DNA from 2 places in the Micromonospora sp. TSRI0369 genome. Region 1 is predicted to be linked to the other one. Evidence: riboswitches for the same ligand, from Rfam matches in the RefSeq annotation. Region 1 holds a riboswitch; the other holds the start of a gene.

Region 1 (7,806 bases):
CTTGTCGTCGAGACCCATGATGACCTCCACTGATGCGATTGCCTGACGACAACTGGTTACCCCGTCGGCCGCCCGCCCAATCCCCTCACCCGATCGGGCGGAAACGCCGCAGCCGCAGACTGTTGCCCACCACGAAGACCGACGAGAAGGCCATCGCCGCCCCGGCGAGCATCGGGTTGAGCAGCCCGGCCGCCGCGAGCGGCAACGCCGCGACGTTGTAGGCGAACGCCCAGAACAGGTTTCCCTTGATGATCGCCAGCGTGCGCCGGGAGAGCCGGATCGCGTCCACAGCCGCGGTCAGGTCACCCCGGACCAGCGTCAGGTCGGCGGCCTCGATGGCCGCGTCGGTGCCGGTGCCCATGGCCAGCCCGAGGTCGGCCCGGGCCAGCGCGGCGGCGTCGTTGACCCCGTCGCCGACCATCGCGACCACCCGGCCCTCGCCCTGGAGCCGCTCGATCACCGCGACCTTCTCGGCGGGCAGCACCTCCGCGATCACCTCGTCGATGCCGACCTCCTCAGCGACCGCCCTCGCCACCGTGGCGTTGTCGCCGGTGAGCAGCACCGGTGTGAGCCCCAGCTCGCGCAGCCGGGCGACGGCCGTCCGGCTGGTCGGCTTCACCGCGTCGGCCACCGCGAGCACGCCCCGGGCCCGCCCGTCCCAGCCGGCCAGGATCGCCGTCCGGCCCGCCGCCTCCGCGCCGGTCGCGGCCCGCGCGACCTCCTCGGGTACGTCGAGACCCCGCTCGCGCAGCAGCCGCGCCCGGCCGACCACCACGGTCCGGCCCTCGACCGTGCCGGTCACGCCGAGCCCTTCGGCGTTGGCGAACTCGCCGACCGGCGGCAGCGGCCCGGCCTCGGCCGCGCCCTCGGCGACGGCCCGGGCGATCGGGTGCTCGGAAGCGGCCTCCAGCGCCCCGGCCACCCGGAGCAGCTCGGCGGCGTCCTCGCCGTCGGCGGGCAGCACCTCGGCCAGCGCCATCCGGCCGGTGGTGACGGTGCCGGTCTTGTCCAGCACCACGGTGTCGACCCGGCGGGTGGACTCCAGCATCTCCGGCCCCTTGATCAGCACACCGAGCTGCGCGCCGCGTCCGGTGCCGACGAGCAGCGCCGTCGGCGTGGCCAGGCCGAGCGCGCACGGGCAGGCGATGATCAGCACGGCCACCGCGGCGGTGAACGCGGCGGTCGTACCCGAGCCGGTGCCGAGCCACCAGCCGAGCGTGCCGGCGGCCAGCGCGATCACGATCGGCACGAAGACGCCGGAGATCCGGTCGGCGAGCCGCTGCACGGCCGCCTTGCCGGTCTGCGCCTGCTCCACCAGCCGCGCCATCTGGGCGAGCTGGGTGTCGCCGCCGACCCGGGTGGCCCGCACGACCAGCCGGCCGCCGGCGTTCACAGTCGCGCCGACCACCGTGTCGCCCGGCCCCACCTCGACCGGCACCGACTCGCCGGTGAGCATGCTGGCGTCGACGGCCGAGGTGCCCTCCTCGACCACGCCGTCGGTGGCGACCTTCTCGCCGGGCCGGACCACGAACCGGTCGCCGACCGCGAGCCGGTCGACCGGGACCTGGACCTCCTGGCCGCCGCGCAGCACCGCGACGTCCTTGGCCCCGAGTTCGAGCAGGGCGCGCAGCGCCGACCCGGCGGTGCGCTTGGAACGGGCCTCGAAGTACCGCCCGGCCAGGATGAACACGGTCACCCCGGCGGCGGCCTCCAGGTAGATGTTGCCGGCGCCGTCGCCACGGGTGATGTCGAGGCTGAACGGGTGCTTCATCCCGGGCATGCCGGCGTCGCCGAGGAACAGCGCCCAGAGCGACCAGCCGAACGCGGCGAGCGTGCCGAGCGAGACGAGCGTGTCCATGGTCGCCGCGCCGTGCCGCAGGTTGACCAGGGCGGCGCGGTGGAACGGCAGCCCGCCCCAGACCACGACCGGCGCGGCCAGCGTGAGCGAGGCCCACTGCCAGTAGTCGAACTGCCAGGCCGGAACCATGGCGAGCACGATCACCGGCACGGTGAGCACGGCGGAGACCCAGAGCCGCGTACGCGCGGCGCGCAGCTCGTCCACCGGCTCCCCGGCCGCTGCGGCCGCCTGCTCGGGCGGGGGCGGCACCACGGCGGTGTAGCCGGTCTTCTCGACTGTGGCGATCAGGTCGGCCGGCGCGATGTCGTCGGCGTACCGGACGGTGGCCTTCTCGGTGGCGTAGTTCACAGTCGCCTCGACGCCGTCCATCCGGTTGAGCTTCTTCTCGATCCGGGCGGCACAGGACGCGCAGGTCATCCCGCCGATCGCCAGCTCGATCAGGTTCGGCGCGGTGGGCAGCGCCTTTCCCGTGGCAGTCATCGCGGCGCCTCCGGCGCTCAACTGTGCCCGTGCCCCGGCGTGCCGTGTCCGGCGTCCGGGGTCGGTGCGGTGGTGGATGCCGGCGCGGTGGGCGCCGGCGCGGTCCGGTCGCCGGCCAGGACTGTGAACTCGGCCGTGTGCACCGCGTCGCCGTGCCGGAAGTCCAGGTAGAGACGGTACGCCCCGGCCGAGGGCACCTCCGCGGCGAACGTGATCGCCGGACCGGCCGGTGTGCGCCCGTCGCCGGGCGTGCCCTCCGGGTGCACGTGCAGGTAGGCAAGGTCGCCCTGCCGCAGCGCCACCAGGTGCCCGTACGCGCCGAGGTAGGGCTGCAGGTCGGTGACCGGCCGCCCGTCGCGGCTGACGGAGAGCGTGAGCCGGCTGGTCCGGCCCGGCTCCGGCGTGCCGGTCAGGGTGACTGTGTAGCCGTCGACCGTGGTGCTGGTGGCCGGTTCCGGCAGCGGACGGGCGGCCAGCTCACCGGGGACCGTGACGTCCAGGCCGAGCGTCAGCGGCTCGCCGCCTTCGGGCGTGAAGTCGGCGAACGCCCGCCAGGCCCCGGGGCCGTCGAGCGGGGAGGCGACCCGCCAGGTGCCGTCGCCGGCCATCTCCGGGTGGACGTGCCGGAACCCGGAGAGGTCCCGGCGGGCGACGATCAGGTGCATGCGCTTGTCGTGGGCCACCTCGAAGCGGGTGACCGGCGCGCCGTCCGGGCCGGTGATCCGGAAGGCGAACTGCCCGGCCGCCGCGGTGGCGGGCTGGAGCGTGTAGCCGCGTTCGGAGACGAGCAGCCCGCCGGGCAGGTGCGCGGCGGCGCCGCCCGCCTGGCTCTCGTCACCGTGACCGGTGTCGCCGGTCCCGTGGTCGCTGCCGCTGTCGTCGTGGCGGGTCTCGGCGGCCGGGGCGACGGGGTCGGCCAGGTTGCCGATCCCGTACGCCGCGCCGAAGACCGCCACGAGGCCGAGCGCGAAGCCGCCGAGCTTCGTCGCCGTATTCATGGTTTCTCCTCGTTCCCGCGGGTCCGTGGACCCGTCACGCACCGACGAGGTCGTAGCCGGCCTCGTCGACCGCCGCCCGGACGGCGTCCGCGTCCAGCGGGTTCTGACTGGTGACGGTGACCCGGCCGGTGGCCAGGTCGACCTGGACGTCGGTGACGCCCGGAAGCGCGCTCAGCTCGGTGCTCACCGACTTGACGCAGTGGCCGCAGGTCATGCCGCTCACCTGGTAGGTGCTCTCCATCTCGCCCTCCGATCCTATACCCCCTGGGGGTACTGTCGACACGTTAGCATACCCCCGAGGGGTACGCTATCCTCGTTTTCATGACCGCGCCGTCCAGCCCGACCCGGGGCTACACCGCCAGCAAGGACCAACTCCTCGCCCGGCTCCGCCGCATCGAGGGTCAGGTCCGGGGCATCGAGAAGATGGTCGAGGACGACCGTTACTGCATCGACGTGCTGACCCAGATCTCGGCCATCCAGGCGGCGCTGGACAAGGTCGGCCTCGGCCTGCTCGACGGGCACGCGCGGCACTGCATGCACGAGGGCGCCGCCGAGGGCCGGGCCGACGAGATGGCGACCGAGATGATGGCCGCCGTCGGCCGCCTGATGAAGCGCGGCTGAGGGGGACCTCCGGCCCTCGGAGCAGGGCACATCGACCCGACCCGACGCGCCCGCGCGGACGTACCGTCGAAGTGGCGGGCAGGCCGGCCCGGCGGACCCGCGGTGACGGACGGAGGGCGGCCCGATGATGTGGCAGAGCCCGATGATGGGCTGGATGTGGATCTGGTCCCTGCTGGTCCTCGCGGTGCTGGCGGGGCTCGTCTGGGCGGCCGTGCGGTGGACCGGCCCGCAGTACCTGGGCCCGACGACGGCCCGGCGCATCCTCGACGAGCGGTACGCCCGCGGCGAGATCGACGAGGACGAGTACCGGCGACGCCGGGCCGGCCTGGCCTGACCGCGCGGGCCGCGCGTCCCCGGCCACGGTGCCCGGGAGCGCTCAGCCGGGCTGCCTACCATGTCGGGGCGACGACCCGGACGTGGTCGACACGTCCGCGCCGGCCCGGTGACCAGACCGGTCCGGCGGACCAGGCGTCGCCGCGACCGTTGGGAGAGACGCCTTGGGTGCCGACCACACCCGCCCCGCACCGCCCACGCCACCGGGCGTACGGCGGCTGCTCGTCGCCGTCGTGGTGCCGCTGTTCGCGCTCACCGTGATCGCGGCGCTGGTGCTCTGGCCCCGGCAGGACCGGGAGCCGGTCGGCGGCGCGGACGTCCCCCGCTACCACGGCACCGTGACCCGGGTGGTCACCGAACCCTGCCCGCCGACCCCGGAGGCCCCGGAGGGCGCGGAGGGCGCGGGCGGCCCCTGCGGCACCGCGACCGTCACCGCCGAGCAGGGCCCGGACGCGGGCCGGCAGGTCGAGACGCCGCTGCCGGCCGGGCCGGGGGCGCCACGGGTCGAGGTCGGCGACAAGATCGTGCTGGTCGAGCTGATCGACCCGGCCGACCCGTCGGTGAAGTCCTACAACATCGCCGAGCACCAGCGCGGCACCCCGCTGATCTGGCTGCTGGTGCTCTTCGCCGCCGCGATCGTGGCGTTCGGGCGCTGGCGCGGGCTCGCCGCGCTCGGCGGCCTGGTGGCCAGCTTCGCGATCCTGCTCGGCTTCGTGCTGCCCGGCATCGGCGGCGGCCAGCCGCCGCTGCTGGTGGCGATCGTGGGCGCCGCGTTGATCATGTTCGTGGTGCTCTACCTGACGCACGGGGTCACCGCGCAGACGTCGGTGGCGGTGCTCGGCACGCTGGGCAGCCTGGTGATCACCGGCGTGCTCGGCCTGCTCGCCACGTCCGCCACCCACCTGACCGGCTTCGGCAGCGAGGACGCCACCACCCTGTCCATGTTCCGGGCCGACGTGGACCTGCACGGGCTGCTGCTGGCGGGCATCATCATCGGCTCGCTGGGCGTGCTGGACGACGTCACGGTCACCCAGGCGGCCACCGTCACCGAACTCGCGCACGCCAACCCGGGACTGTCCCGGCGGCAGCTCTACCGGGCGGCGACCCGCGTCGGCCGGGCCCACATCGCGTCCACCGTCAACACCATCGTGCTGGCGTACGCGGGCGCCTCGCTGCCGCTCCTGCTCCTGCTGGTCGCCGACTCCCGCCCGGTGAGCCAGATCCTCACGAGCGAGTTCCTCGCCCAGGAGATCGTCCGCAGCGCGGTGGCCACGCTCGGCCTGATCGCGGCCGTACCGCTGACGACCGCACTGGCCGCGATCGTGACCACCGCCGGACGGCGCGCGCCCGGCGCGGAGCCCGCGGAGCCGGCGGCCCCCGCGCCCCGTCCGCCGGCCGGACGCGACGACGCGCTGGAGGCGCTCGGCGGCGGAAGGAGTACGGAGGCGACATGGTGAGACTCCGCACGGTGACCATCGATTTCAAACGCGACGCTGGTCACGGCGGGCCACGGCGAAATCTCGCTATTGGTCGGCTTCCGGACGTAGATCCGCAGGAGTGCTGTCGGGTAACCTCGCTGCCGGTCACCGCCGAAGGCGCGCACCGGCGCCAGCGGTGCCGCCGCCCAATCGCCTACGGGCGAGCCGGGGAACCAGGTACATGGGGTGAATCCGCGCGAGCGGTAGGGGCCACTTCCGTCCCGAACCCGTCAGCTAACCCGGTCGGCGGCCGACGGAAGGGAACACTGTGACGCCACCCCTGCGCCGCTGGCTGACACCCCTGGTGGCCGTGCTGGCCTCGCTGGCAGTGCTGGCCGGGCCGAACGCGGCGACGGCGGCCCCCGCCGCCGCGGCCCCGAAGCCGTCCGGGCACGAGGAGGACGGCGAACCACCGCTCATCACCGAGGCCATCGACAGCGCCAACCGGAACTTCCTCCAGGCGAAGGCGAAGCTGGCCAAGTCGCAGGACCGCCAGCGGCGGCTGGCCGCCGAGGTGCAGACGGCACAGGCCGAACTCGAGGCGCTCAGCCCGCAGGTCAACCAGCTCGCCGCCCAGTCCTACCGGACCGGCCGGATGGGCGCGATGGCGATGCTGCTGGAGAGCAACTCGCCCGACTCGTTCGTCCGCCGCGTCAACGCCCTGGACGAGCTGAACCTCCTCAACGCGCAGCGCCTGGCCGCCATCAACGCGGTCAAGACCCGCGCCGAGCAGGCCAAGATCGCGCTCGACGCCGAGGTGCGCGAGCAGGAGAAGCAGAAGAACGCGATGGAGCGCGAGAAGGTGCAGGCCGAGCGCGCCCTCAAGCTCGTCGGCGGCCTCGGCTTCACCGGCGGCCTGGTCGACGCCACCTCACCGGTCGCCAAGATCGGTCCCGGCCGCACCGCCGACGGCGGCTGGAAGGCCGAGTCGTGCAGCGAGAACGACCCGACCACCTCGGGCTGCGTCACGCCGCGGACGCTGCACGCCTACAAGGAGGTCCGGCGCGCCGGCTATACGCGCTTCGTGGGCTGTTACCGGCCGGGCGGGCCGTGGGAGCACCCCAAGGGCAAGGCGTGCGACTGGTCGCTGCAGAACAGCGGCTTCGCGCCCTGGCACAACGACGACACCCGCAAGTACGGCAACGACGTGGCCGCCTTCCTCATCCGCAACGCCGACCGGCTGGGCATCTACTACGTCATCTGGAACCGGCAGATCTGGTTCCCGGCCACCGGCTGGAGTTCGTACAGCGGGCCGTCGAACCACACCGACCACGTCCACATGTCGATGCTCTGACCTGGACGCAGACAGAAGGGGCCGCCCGTGGGCGGCCCCTTCTGTCGTCCGGCGCCGCGGTCAGCCGGCCAGCGCCGCGTCCGCGTCCGCCGGCGCCGAGGGAGCGGGCAGTGGCGCCGGGACCTGCGCCACTGTCCGCACCTCGCCGCCGGAGAGCCGGTACGACATTCCCACCACCGTGCATCGGCCCGCAGCGACCCGCTCGGCCAGCACGGCGGACCGGGCCAGCAGCGTCTCCACGGTCTGCGCGATGTGGACGTCGACGATGCCGTCGAGGTCGTCGATCCCCTGCCGGGCGGCCCGCAGCAGGCTGGGCGAGACCGCGTCCACCACCGCGCCCAGGTGTCCGGCCGGCGCGGCGCCGGTGCGGACCCCCTCCCGGGCGGCCTGGACCGCGCCGCAGGAGTCGTGCCCGAGCACCACCACGAGCGGCGTACCAAGCACGGTGACCGCGTACTCGACGCTGCCGAGCACCTCGGGCCCGGCGGTGTGCCCGGCGGTACGCACCACGAAGAGGTCGCCGAGACCCCGGTCGAAGATGATCTCCGCCGCGAGCCGCGAGTCGGAGCAGCCGACGATCACCGCGAAGGGGTGCTGGCCGTCGGCCACTGCCGCCCGGTGCCCGGCGTCCTGATTCGGATGCTGCGGCACACCGGTGACGAACCGGTGGTTACCGGTGCGCAGTTCCGCGAGCGCCTGCTCCGGGCTTCTCGGCGTCATCTGCCTCACCTCGTCTACCTGGGG
Region 2 (7,806 bases), on a different contig from region 1:
AGCCGGCCGAAGACGTGGTCGGAGACCGACACGCGGGGCGCGGGATCGAAGGTCATGCGCAGCAGTGTGGCCCCGCGCACGTCAACCCGTCAACTGGTTGTACCAGTCGAATTCCGGGGCGGCCGGTGCGTACCGCAGCGGTCACCCCTCGTATCCTTTCCGCCGTAGGAGCCGCCAGAGGGAAGGGAGTCGGTGTGAGCGACGGGGTCGAGACGTTGGAGTTCCAGGCCGAGGCCCGTCAGCTGCTGCAGCTGATGGTGCACTCGATTTACTCGAACAAGGACGTCTTCCTGCGCGAACTGATCTCGAACGCGTCCGACGCGCTGGACAAACTGCGGCTGGAGTCGCTGGTCGACAAGGACCTGTCGGCCGACACCTCCGACCTGCACATCGAGATCGAGGCCGACAAGGACGCCCGTACGCTCACCGTGCGGGACAACGGCATCGGCATGACCCGCGACGAGGTGGTCCGCCTGATCGGCACCATCGCCAAGTCCGGCACCGCCGAACTGCTGCGCAAGCTGCGCGAGTCCTCCGACGCCGCCGCCTCCCAGGAGCTGATCGGCCAGTTCGGCGTCGGCTTCTACGCCACGTTCATGGTCGCCGACAAGGTGACGCTGCTGACCCGCCGCGCCGGACAGTCCGGCGGCACCCGCTGGGAGTCCGCGGGCGAGGGCACGTACTCGATCGAGGAGGTCGCTGACGCGCCCCAGGGCACCTCGGTCACGCTGCACCTCAAGCCCGTCGACACCGAGGACAACCTGCACGACTACACGACCGAGTGGACGATCCGGGAGATCGTCAAGCGCTACTCCGACTTCATCTCGTGGCCGATCCGGATGACGGTCGACAAGCCCGGCGAGGACGGCGAGACCACCCGCGAGGAGCAGACGCTCAACTCGATGAAGGCGCTCTGGGCGCGTTCGCGGGACGAGGTCGACGAGGCCGAGTACAAGGAGTTCTACCGGCACGTCGCGCACGACTGGGCCGACCCCCTCGAAACCATCCACATGCGCGGCGAGGGCACCTTCGAGTACGAGGCGCTGCTGTTCGTGCCGTCGCACGCTCCGCTCGACCTGTTCTCCCCGCAGGGCCGCCGCGGCGTGCAGCTCTACGTCAAGCGCGTGTTCATCATGGACGACTGCGACGCGCTCATGCCCAACTACCTGCGCTTCGTCAAGGGCGTGGTGGACGCGCACGACCTGTCGCTGAACATCTCCCGGGAGATCCTCCAGCAGGACCGGCAGATCCGCGCTGTGCGCCGCCGGCTGGTCAAGAAGGTCCTGGCCACGCTCAAGGACATGTCCGCCGAGTCGTACCGCACGTTCTGGACCGAGTTCGGCGCGGTGGTCAAGGAGGGTCTGCTGGAGGACCTGGACAACACCGAGACGCTGCTGGAACTGGTCCGCGCCGCCAGCACCCACGACCCGGCCGAGCCGACCACGCTGCGCGCGTACGTGGAGCGGATGCGCGACGGCCAGACCGAGATCTACTACGCCACCGGCGAGAACCGGGCCACCATCGAGAACTCGCCGCACCTGGAGGCGTTCCGCGCCAAGGGCTACGAGGTGCTGATCCTCACCGACCCGGTGGACGAGGTGTGGGTCGAGCGCGTCGGCGCGTACGACGGGAAGACGCTGCGCTCGGTCGCCAAGGGCCAGGTGGACCTGGAGACCGAGGAGGAGAAGGAGAAGGCCGAGGCCGAGCGGCAGGAGTACGCCGACCTGCTCACGTTCCTCGGCGGCGCGCTCGCCGACAGCGTCAAGGAGGTGCGCTTGTCCACCCGGCTGACCACGTCACCGGCCTGCGTGGTGGGCGACGCGCACGACATGACGCCGACGCTGGAGAAGATGTACCGGGCGATGGGCCAGGAGGTGCCCCAGGTCAAGCGGATCCTGGAGCTGAACCCGGCCCACCCGCTGGTCACCGGCCTACGCAAGGCGCACGGCGAGGGCGGCGACACGGCCGCGCTGACCGAGACCGCCGAGCTGCTGTACGGCATGGCGTTGCTGGCCGAGGGCGGCGAGCTGGCCGACCCGGCCCGGTTCACCCGCATCCTGGCCGACCGACTGGCCCGCGGCCTCTAGCCTCGGCTCGGCTCGGCTCGGCCCGACCTGGCTGGCTTGATCGACTCTGTTACGCCGAGGTGGCGGTATCGGGGTGCCTCCGATGCCTCCACCTCGGCGAGCTGGTGTCGATCAAGCCTCGGGAAGTCGATGCGGGCAGTTGTCGGGTCAGTCCTTCGCCGGGCTCGTGCGGGCGGCTGGTTGCTGCTTGATCCACTCCAGCCCGCCGAAGTGGTGGTATCGGACGGGCCCTGACCCCGCCACCTCGGCGAGCTGGTGTTGATCACGCTGGGGTGTCTCAGAGTGGGGAAGATCGATCCCACCTGCAGGGATGTCAGGGGCTATGGGTGAGTGAGCGCCCTGGTGGAGATGGTGTTGCGGGCGCCCGCGTCGGCGGGGCGGCCGGGTGCGCAGGTGTGGATCGGGCGGATCGGACGGAGCACCGCTTGGCGGGCGCCGGCTGATGTCGGGGCCTTGTCGAAGGCTGTTGATCGACTGTGCCCGGGCGGTTGTCGTGGCTGCTGCTTGATCGACTCCAGTACGCCGAAGTGGCGGCATCCGACCGCCTCTGACACCGCCACCTCGCCGAACTGGAGTGGATCACGATGGGGTGTCCCAACTCTCGGTGAGTGAGCGGCCCGGTGGGGTGGTTCTACAGGCCCGTTGTGGGCCGGGGCGGATCTGGTGGAGCTGGGTGCGGCGGGTGCCAGGTTCGTGTCGGGGGGCGCTGATCGGCTGTGCCGAAGCGGCCGCCGTTGGCGGCCGGCCGGACCGAGCTCGATGCGCGCGCCGGGCAGCAGCCGCGTGGATGCCGAACATCCGCGGCTGGTGCTCGCCGGGCGGCGCGCCGAGCGTGATCGGCGCCGTCTCGCCGAGGTGACGCCGCCACCTCGGCGAGGCGGAGCGGCGGATCAGGGGAGCGCGGGATAGAGCGCGGCCACTCCGCCGGACAGGCCGGCCTGGACCCGGCGGGCCACGTCGTCGGCCAGGATCTCGTAGCTGTCGGCCTCGATGCCGTCGACAGCGAGCCGGGCGACCTCCGCCGGGTCGGCCTTCGGGCCGGGTACGGCGGCGGCCATCTCGGTGTCCATGTAGCCCACGTGCAGCCCTGCGACGCGGACGCCCCGGTCGGCCAGCTCCAGGCGCAGGGCGTTCGTCATCGACCATTCGGCGGCCTTGGCCGCGCCGTACGCGCCGACGCCGGGGAACGTGAACCAGGACAGCGCGGACAGGACGTTCAGGATTGTCCCGCCGCCGTTCGCCGCGATCCGGGGCGCGAACGCGCGTACCACCGACAGCGTGCCGAGGTAGTGCGTCTCCAGCTCCAGCCGGATCTGCGCGAGGTCCCCGTCGAGCAGGTCGGCGCCGGTGCTCACGCCGGCGTTGTTGACGAGCAGCGTCACGTCCCCGGCCCGCTCGGCGGCGGTGGCCACCGACGCGGGGTCGGTGATGTCGAGGCGTACCGGGGTGACGCCGGGCAGGTTCACGGTGTCCGGGTTGCGCGCGCCGGCCCAGACGGTGGCGCCGCGCGCGACGAGTTCGGCGGCCAGGTGCCGGCCGAAGCCACGGTTGGCGCCGGTGACCAGGGCGGTGCTTCCAGCGATCTTCATGTCTCGCTCCGAGAGGTGGTGAGGAAGAGAGGTCAGGCGGACAGCAGGCCCGGACCGGGCAGGACGGCCAGTTCGCCGGGCGGTACGTCGTGCCCGGCGTCGCAGCGCAGCCGGGCGTGCACGGCCGCGCCGCACTCGTCGTGGGTCACCCGGACCGCCGGGCCCGCCTCGTCGGCGGCGTACGTGTCGCCCCACTGCCGCAGCGCGACGAGCACCGGGATCAGGTCGCTGCCCTTGGAGGTGAGCACGTACTCGTCGCGGGTGCGCTGCCCGGGCTCGCGGTAGGGGCGCCGGTCGAGCAGCCCGTCGGCGACGAGCTGCTTGAGACGTGCGGCGGCGACGGGCTCGCTGACGCCGACCCGCCGGGCGAAGTCGTCGAAGCGGCGGGTGCCGAACGACGCCTCGCGCAGCAGGAGCAGCGTGGTGCGGTTGCCGACCACCTCCAGCGCCCGGGCGATCGAGCAGTTGGCGGTGGACCAGGAGTCACGCTGGGCAAGGAGGTCCGTCATGGCGTCGACGGTACCCCCCTGGCTTAGGGAAGCAAAAGCCAGCTACCTCACAGCTGGCCGGGGAAGAAGCCGTGCCGGGCCAGCGGCTCGACGATCTGGTGCTCCTCGTACGACAGGTGCGACAGCAGCGTGTCGGTGAGCAGGTCCACCGCCTCCTGGAGCTGCGTGAAGTCGCCGGGCCGCCGGACCAGCTCCACGAGCGCCCGGTCGACGCTCTCCACCACGCCGTGGATCACCACGTGCTCCTCCTCGAGGCGGTCCAGCACGGCCGCCAGCCCGGCCTCGGAGCGGCGCAGGTGCGGGAAGATCGAGGCGTCCTCCAGCCCGTGGTGCTGGGTGACCATGGTGCAGTACGCCGCGCAGTACGCCCCGAGCGTCCAGTTGTTCTGCCGCATGGTCATCTCGTTCAGCGCGGCCCGCGCCCGGCCCGGCGAGACAGTGCCTCGCTTGACCTGTTCCAGCAGGTCGCGCACCTGGGCCAGCTCCTGGCGCAGATGGTCGTGCACGTCCACCAGGTGCTGCCCGGCGGCCTGTCCCCGGGCCGGGTAGACCTGTCCGGCCGGTGGTGGCGGGGCGGTCGGCCGGGTCGACTCGTCCCAGGGGCGGCGCGCGCTCAGGCGTACCCCCGGGTCCGGGGTGGGGGTGACCGCCAGCGTGGCCGGGCCGCCGGTGGCGGCCGTCTCGTCGGCGACCGCGCGGGCGCCGCTGCCCGGCGCGGTGCGCTCGCCGGCGACCAGCTCCCGCACCGCGGGCGCGACCTCCTGGGCGAAGATCTGGATCGCGCGCGGCTCGTCGCTGCCGAGGATGAACGTGGTGACGCCGTGCTCCAGCGTGAGCCCGGCCAACTCCTCCACCCACTGCTCCGGCGGACCGGCCAGGAAGCCGGCCGACGAGCGGGCGAACGTGCCGTTCACGTTGAGCATGCGGCGGATCTCGGCCGGGTCGCGCCCGGCGGCCTGAGCGCCCTCGTCCACGAGCGCGTTCAGGGCGGGCAGCTCGTCGGGGCCCTTCGGCAGGTAGGACAGGGAGGGCAGCCAGCCGTCGGCGGCGCGGCCGACCAGGCGCAGCATGCGCGGCTTGTACGCGCCGACCCAGATGCCCACCTGATGCGCGGGCGCCGGGCCGCGCTTGGCGCCGACCACCCGGTAGTGCTCGCCGTCGACCCGGATCATGCCCCGGCGGTCGGTGTCCCAGACCTCGCGGATCACCCGGATCGCCTCGTCCAGGGCCTCGACCGCCGCGCCGGGGGACAGGCGCCGCCCGCCCGTCGCCTCGATCGCGTCCCAGAACGCGCCCGCGCCGAGTCCCAGCTCGACCCGCCCGCCGGTGAGCAGGTCCAGGCTGGCCACGCTGCGGGCCAGCACCACCGGCTGGCGCAGCGGCAGGTTGAGCACGTTGCCGGCCAGGCGGATGCGCTCGGTGACGGCGGCCACGTAGGACATCAGCGTCCAGGTGTCCAGGAAGCCCGGCTGGTACGGGTGGTCCTGGAACGTGACAAGGTCCAGCCCGACCTGCTCGCAGAGCGTGGCCAGCGCCACCACCTGGTCGGGCTGCCCGGCGGCGGGAGTGATGAAGCCGCCGAAGGTCAGCTCGTGTCCGTGATCGGTCATCCGTCCCGCCTCCCGTGATCTTGCTCAGCCCTGCCACCGTAGCTCCACAGGTGGTAGCCCGGCCGGGTGAACAGGGTCACAAGAAGTGGATGATCGTCGCAAACCGTCCATAGCGTCGGTTCCGTTCGCATTCGTGGACACCGTAGGCCGGAAACGCCTAGTCCCGCCGCCGGCCGCGGTTACCGGACGTCGCGCGGGAGCGGGGGAACCACACGTACCACGGTGCCTCGTCACCTCGGGGTGAAGCCGCCACCGGCGGCCGGGCTCCTCGGCCCGAACCCGACAGCTCACCTCGTCGGCGTGGAGGAATCCACATGGCAACTGAATACTCAGCCCGGGGCCGCCGTATCGCTCTCGGAGCAGTCCTGGCCGGCGCCGCCGTCGGCGCCGCGACCCTGTTCGGCCCGGCCGCGCCGGCCGGCGCCGGCGTCAACTGGGACGCGGTCGCGCGCTGCGAATCAGGCGGCAACTGGAAGATCAACACCGGCAACGGGTACTACGGCGGGCTCCAGTTCTCCCGCGCCACCTGGAACGGCTACGGCGGGCAGAAGTACGCCGCCCGGGCCGACCTGGCCAGCCGGTCCGAGCAGATCGCCGTCGCCGAGAAGGTGCTGCGCGGGCAGGGCATCGGCGCGTGGCCGGTCTGCGGCAGGAAGGGCGGCTCGGCGAGCGCCGCCGCGACCCGGTCCGAGCGGGCCACCCCGAAGAAGGCGAACCCGAAGAAGACCACCTCGAAGAAGGCCGCCCCGGAGCGGGCCGTCACGCGCAGGGCCGCGCCGGAACGGGCCGCGACGAAGGCGGCGCCGCAGCTGTCGTCCGGCGTCGGGACGTACGTGGTCCGGCGCGGGGACACGCTGTCGGAGATCGCCGTGGCGCAGCGCGTCGACGGCGGCTGGCGTGCCCTGCACGAGCGCAACCGGGCAGTGGTCGGCGACGACCCCGGCCTGATCTTCCCTGGTCAGCGGCTGCGTCTGCGCTGACCTGATCCGGACGCCCGGCCGGTTCGCCCCGGCCGGGCGTCCGGCCGTCCGCGACACGCCGTGTCGCCGATGTCCGGCCTGCTCCCGGCGCCGGGACACGGCCCGCGACGGCCGGTGATCGCGATTCGTCGGAGCCGGTTGTTAGGGTCACGATGATCGGCTAAGACGTGAAGAAAGCGCGGATATGACCAACGACCCGTTCTCGGCGGCCGCGAGCCTCGACGAGCTGCTGACCCGCACGCAGCAGGCGCTCACCGCGATGCGCTCCCGGGCCTCGGCGCACGCCGACGGCGAACCGGCCGACCTGCTGCGCGCCGAGGGCACTGCGGCCGGTGGGCGGGTCCGCGCGGTCGCCGTCCAGGGTGGCCGGCTGGATTCCGTGACGATCGACCCGGAGCTGGCCGGCGAGCCCCTCGACGTCCTCAGCGGACACCTCGTCGCCGCCGCCAACGACGCACTGTCCGAGCTGGACGCACAGGTCAGCGCGTCGGCGCGAGCCGACGCCGACGCGCTCGCCGCCCGGCTCGGCAGCATGGGTGACCAGGCCGAGCTGTTCGGCCGCGCGATGCACGAGGCGGCCGCCCGGATCCATCGTGACCGCGGCACCTCGTCCCGGGCCGGGCGCCCGGCCTGAGACGACGAGGCGGCCGGCCGCCGGGAGGACGACGACCGGCCGCGCTACGCCACGGTCAGCTCAGGGTGACCGCGGTGTCGTCGACGACGAAGGACGTCTGCAGAGAGCTGTCCTCCACGCCGCTGAACGAGATGGTCGCCGTGGTGCCTGCGAGCGACGAGATGTCGAAGGACCGCTGCACGTACCCGGTGGCCTTGTTCAGGTTGGAGTAGGTGGCCAGCGTGGTGCTGCCGGCCTTGACGGTGAGCTTGTCGTACGCGGTGCTCGTGGTCGTCTCCGCGCTGTCGATGTGCAGCCAGAAGCTCAACGTCGCCCGGCATCCGGCCGGGATCGTCACCGACTGACTGAGCGTGTCGGTGTGCGACGAGCCGTACCCGTCCAGCCACGCCTTGTACGA

Evidence for each region. Region 1 has a riboswitch for cyclic di-AMP ahead of AMK25_RS02460 (coiled-coil domain-containing protein). Riboswitches for the same ligand answer to the same signal wherever they lie in the genome.
Region 2: it holds a riboswitch for cyclic di-AMP, as region 1 does, so the genes downstream of both, AMK25_RS12715 (LysM peptidoglycan-binding domain-containing protein) here and AMK25_RS02460 (coiled-coil domain-containing protein) in region 1, are expected to answer to the same signal.

Annotation. Positions count from the first base shown of each region.
Region 1 covers NZ_LIVU01000001.1:500,609-508,414, forward strand. The annotation lists gene AMK25_RS02425 (CsbD family protein) at 1-18, opposite strand, end outside; gene AMK25_RS02430 (heavy metal translocating P-type ATPase) at 86-2,338, opposite strand; gene AMK25_RS02435 (hypothetical protein) at 2,356-3,336, opposite strand; gene AMK25_RS02440 (heavy-metal-associated domain-containing protein) at 3,371-3,577, opposite strand; gene AMK25_RS02445 (metal-sensitive transcriptional regulator) at 3,658-3,957, shown strand; gene AMK25_RS02450 (SHOCT domain-containing protein) at 4,082-4,291, shown strand; gene AMK25_RS02455 (YibE/F family protein) at 4,455-5,747, shown strand; cyclic di-AMP (ydaO/yuaA leader) riboswitch at 5,902-6,032, shown strand; gene AMK25_RS02460 (coiled-coil domain-containing protein) at 6,037-7,062, shown strand; gene AMK25_RS02465 (carbonic anhydrase) at 7,123-7,782, opposite strand.
Region 2 covers NZ_LIVU01000003.1:852,909-860,714, forward strand. The annotation lists gene AMK25_RS12690 (FadR/GntR family transcriptional regulator) at 1-56, opposite strand, end outside; gene htpG (molecular chaperone HtpG) at 195-2,087, shown strand; gene AMK25_RS12700 (SDR family oxidoreductase) at 2,978-3,676, opposite strand; gene AMK25_RS12705 (winged helix-turn-helix transcriptional regulator) at 3,709-4,185, opposite strand; gene AMK25_RS12710 (LLM class flavin-dependent oxidoreductase) at 4,233-5,795, opposite strand; cyclic di-AMP (ydaO/yuaA leader) riboswitch at 5,940-6,111, shown strand; gene AMK25_RS12715 (LysM peptidoglycan-binding domain-containing protein) at 6,110-6,775, shown strand; gene AMK25_RS12720 (YbaB/EbfC family nucleoid-associated protein) at 6,960-7,409, shown strand; gene AMK25_RS12725 (M4 family metallopeptidase) at 7,465-7,806, opposite strand, start outside.